One region of the Shewanella sp. ENK2 genome, then DNA from elsewhere that is predicted to be linked to it. Evidence: predicted binding sites of a transcription regulator. Region 1 holds the regulator's gene; the other holds the start of a gene.
The links. Region 1 encodes sigma-54, which starts transcription at its own class of promoters, with help from an activator protein. Its sites were predicted from a motif close to GTTGGCACGNNNNTNGNNT; they were not measured.
Positions count from the first base shown of each region.

Region 2: the regulator sigma-54 is predicted to act here: its motif matches at 996-1,014, upstream of flgF (flagellar basal-body rod protein FlgF).

Region 1 is NZ_CP171406.1:1,240,142-1,242,554, forward strand. It holds gene lptB (LPS export ABC transporter ATP-binding protein) at 1-153, shown strand, start outside; gene ACGEDC_RS05585 (RNA polymerase factor sigma-54) at 358-1,842, shown strand; gene hpf (ribosome hibernation promoting factor) at 1,867-2,154, shown strand; gene ptsN (PTS IIA-like nitrogen regulatory protein PtsN) at 2,157-2,413, shown strand, end outside.
Region 2 is NZ_CP171406.1:462,098-464,510, reverse strand. It holds gene flgE (flagellar hook protein FlgE) at 1-855, shown strand, start outside; gene flgF (flagellar basal-body rod protein FlgF) at 1,062-1,805, shown strand; partial or broken gene flgG (flagellar basal-body rod protein FlgG) at 1,817-2,413, shown strand, end outside.

The DNA.
Region 1 (2,413 bases):
ATTACTGACCATAATGTCCGTGAAACACTTGATGTATGTGAGCGTGCGTATATTGTCAGCCACGGAGATTTAATTGCTGAAGGTACACCTGCTGAGATCTTAGACAATCAGCAAGTCAGGTCAGTATACTTAGGTGAGCAATTCAAGCTATAGTTAGCATTCTTTAGTGTACAAGTATGGCATTTTCGCGGCCAACCAGTCCCACTTTTTAGCGTTATACACTAGACTCAAAACTTAACGCTAATTTTTGGCAAAGTAGAACCCAAGTTCGGTTAAAGTCTAGCTAACACTTACAAAGGTGCTAGACCCATAACATTGTAGTCGCGATGATGAAATTCAATTAGGGATAAGCGGTAAATGAAAGCCTCACTCCAACTTAAAATGGGTCAACACCTGACAATGACCCCGCAGTTGCAACAAGCCATTCGCTTATTGCAACTTTCCTCTTTGGAGCTACAGCAAGAAATTCAGCAAGCACTTGACTCAAATCCTCTTCTTGAGCTTGAGGATGAGTTTGCCAAAGCAAAAGAACCAGTCAAAGACAATACTCAGCAAACTGACACCGATTTTAGCGATAACAGCCAAGTCAGCGTAGAAAAAGACACCTCATCAGTCGATACAACAGAGTCACTTACGAAAGAGTCCATGCCTGAAGACTTACCAATGGATACCACTTGGGATGAAGTCTACACCGCCTCTCCTAACTCAGGTTCTGGCGCTGTAAGCCGTGATGACGATATGCCATTTCAAGGTGAAACGACTGAAGGTTTATACGAACATTTAGAATGGCAAAAAAACTTAACCCCATTTTCTGAAAATGACCTCGCCATTGCGACAGCCATCATCGACGCAATTGATGATAGAGGTTACTTAACTCAATCAACAGAAGATATTCTCGATGCACTCGGTCTTGAGGATATTGAACTTGATGAGGTTGAAGCCGTATTAAAGCGTGTACAACATTTTGATCCAGTGGGTGTCGCTGCAAGAAATTTAAGCGAATGTTTGATGATTCAATTGGGACAATACCCAAGCGAAATCCCTTGCATAGAAAATGTAAAATTACTGATATCTGAACACCTAGATTTAATAGCAGGTCGTGATTTCAGATTACTAATGCGTAAAACCAAGCTTAAAGAAGATGATTTACGCGAAGCGATTCAATTTATCCAAACACTGAACCCTCGCCCAGGGTTACAAATTACTCCAATCAAAGATGAGTACGTCATCCCAGATGTCACAGTGTTTAAAAAGAATGGCCGTTGGGTCGTAGAATTAAACCCAGATAATATGCCTAAAATAGGCGTAAATCAGCAATATGCCGCCATGGCAAAAGGCTCAGCCAATCAAGCTGACAGCCAATTCATTCGCGGTCACTTACAAGAAGCCAAATGGTTTATTAAAAGTATTGAAAGCCGCAATGAAACCCTGTTAAAAGTGGCAAATTGTATTGTTCAATTCCAGCAAGGTTTCTTTGAGTTCGGCGAAGAAGCCATGAAGCCTATGGTTTTAAATGATATTGCCGAAGCGGTAGAGATGCATGAATCGACCATCTCACGGGTTACAACTCAAAAATATATGCACACCCCTCGCGGCCTTTTTGAACTAAAATACTTCTTCTCTAGCCACGTAAGTACCGATGATGGCGGAGAGTGTTCATCTACAGCAATCAGAGCCTTTATCAAAAAGCTGGTCGCTGCAGAAAACCAGAAAAAGCCACTTAGCGATAGTAAAATGGCGACGCTACTGGCTGAACAAGGGATCAATGTTGCTCGGCGTACGATCGCCAAATATCGTGAAGCAATGCTCATCCCTCCCTCAAACCAACGCAAAAGCTTATAAGCCTTTGTTATTGGAGGATGATCTATGCAAATTAACCTGACTGGACACCATATCGAAATTACTCAATCTTTACGTGAGTATGTGCAAACTAAATTTTCAAAGCTTGAACGTCACTTCGAACAGATCAATAATGTTCACGTTGTGCTCAATGTACAAAAGTTACAACAGATTGCCGAAGCTAAATTGCACCTCAAAGGAGGTGAAGTTTTTGCCGTATCTCAAAACGCAGATATGTATGTCGCAATTGACGCCCTGATAGACAAATTAGACCGTCAGGTAATTAAACACAAAGAGAAGTTAATTAAACACTAACGATGGAACTTCGCACCATCCTGCAGCCGGCGTGCACTACCTGTGCCACTCCGGGCAGTAAGAAAAAGGTACTGGAACTTATCAGCAATTTAATGGCTGACCAGTACCCTACTCTATCTTCACAAGCTATTTTCGAAAGTTTAATAGCACGTGAAAAAATGGGTAGCACAGGTATCGGCAATGGCATTGCGATTCCACATGGGCGTTTAGACGACATTGAATCGCCGATCGCTATTTTGATCAAATGTGAAGAAGCTAT
Region 2 (2,413 bases), 780 kb from region 1:
GGTGAAACGCCATTAGATCCTGCTAACTTTGATCCCAACGATCCTGACACGTTTAATAAATCGACTTCAGTGACGATTTATGACTCACTTGGTGAATCGCACATTATGACCACCTATTTTGTTAAGCCGACAGAAGGGGCTTATACCGGTGAAAGTAACTGGGTTGCATTCTATGCTGTAGATGGAAAACAAGTTGACCTTGACCAAGCAAATGGTGGTTCATACGGCGCTGATACGACTGGTGACGGTGTTGCTGATACGACAAGGTTTGCTGAAAATGCATCAGGTTGGAAAGGCTCGGTATTAAAGTTCAATGATGCGGGCGCATATACAGGCTCAGATCCTGCGGTAGTTGAAACTGTTGAGCTGGGTGTTAATGGTGCTAACGTATTAGGCCCTGGCGCTGATGGCAGTCAAAAAGTCACCGTTGGATTTAATAATCCAACTCAATATGCATCTCCATTTGAAGTGACTGAGTTAACTCAAGATGGTACCACCGTCGGTCGTTTGACTAACGTAGGTATTGGCGAAGATGGCTTAGTGACAGCAAGTTACAGTAACGGTTCGACTGAACCATTAGCTCGAGTTGCTTTGGTTCGTTTTGCTAACGAGCAAGGTTTAACCCAAGTGGGTAATACTTCTTGGAAAGCCAGCTTAGATTCTGGTCCAGCGCTAGCAGGTGAAGCAAATAGTGGTACCTTTGGTAGTATTCGTTCATCGGCGCTTGAACAATCTAACGTTGATTTGACCACTGAGTTAGTGGATTTGATTTCTGCACAACGTAACTTCCAAGCGAACTCTCGTACACTTGAAGTGAATAACACGTTAAATCAGTCGATTCTTCAAATTCGATAAGTTTGACTTGTTTTGACAAAGAGTTGCCGCAACGGCAACTCTTTGCCTTTTCATTTTTTGCCTTTTATTGTTTTTCTTTTCACTTCCTGCTTTTCAAATACATTTCATTTAGTTAGCCATTCTCTATTCACAATTTATATATTGGCACACTCATTGCTAGTTCTAGTTATATCTTTAGTTATGTAAAAAGTTTGACGGAGCGGCAGATGGACAAATTACTGTATGTTGCCATGAGTGGGGCAAAGCAAAATATGAATGCTTTGGCTGTTCGTGCCAATAATTTAGCCAATGCGAATACCGATGGTTTCAAAGCTGATTTGGCTCAAGCTCGCTCTATGCAAGCATTTGGGGAAGGCTTACCGACACGGGTCTTTTCTATGACTGAAAGCCCTGGGCAAAACTTTAGTTCAGGCCCAATTAAAACTACGGGTCGTGATTTAGACATTGCGATTAAAGATAAAGGTTGGATTGCAGTGCAAGGTGCCGATGGCGGCGAAGCGTATACCCGCTCCGGTAGTCTAAGTTTTGACAGTACAGGCTTATTAACTAATGGTCGAGGCAACCCTGTTATGGGAGAGGCTGGACCGATAGTTTTGCCGCTACCAATCGACAAAGTTCAAATCTCGCCTGATGGCATTATTTCTGTAAGACCTCAGGGTGCAACTGCGGATGTGGTTGAAGAAGTGGCACGAATTAAATTAGTTAATCCATCAAATGAAGAAATGATGCGTGGTGAAGATGGGTTATTTAGGCTGACTTCGGGCTTAAATGCGCCGAACGATCCTAATGTGAATATCGAAACAGGGGTTGTTGAAGGCAGTAATGTTAACGCTGTTTCAGAAATGGTGGCGTTAATTGATATCCAGCGTCAATACGAAATGCAAGTGAAGATGATGAAAAATGCCGAAGAGCTAGACCGTGCTTCATCATCCTTAATGAGAGTTAGTTAGGAGTAATAATTATGCATCCCGCTTTATGGATCAGTAAAACAGGCTTAGATGCCCAACAAACCGATATTGCAGTTATTTCTAATAACGTGGCGAATGCGAGCACCGTAGGCTACAAAAAAGCCGTGCAGTATTCGAAGACTTGCTATATCAAACAGTCAATCAAGCTGGTGGTATAAGTGCTGATAATACTAAGCTGCCGAATGGTTTGAACATTGGTGCCGGTACTAAGGTCGTGGCAACTCAAAAAATGTTCACCCAAGGTAACATGTTAACCACAGATAACTCTTTAGATTTAATGATTGAAGGCCCTGGATTTTTTGAGGTCGAGATGCCTGATGGCACCGCTGCTTATACCCGAAATGGTCAATTTAGCTTAGATGAAAATGGCCAGATTGTGACTCCAGGTTCTGGTTATGTCGTGCAACCGTCAATCACCATACCTGATGATGCAACTTCAATTACAGTCTCTGCCGAAGGTGAAGTATCAGTAAAATTATCTGGCGCGACAGAAAGCACAGTTGTTGGACAGTTAGCCATGAGCGATTTCATTAATCCATCAGGGTTAGATCCATTAGGGCAAAACTTGTATACCGAAACTGGCGCAAGTG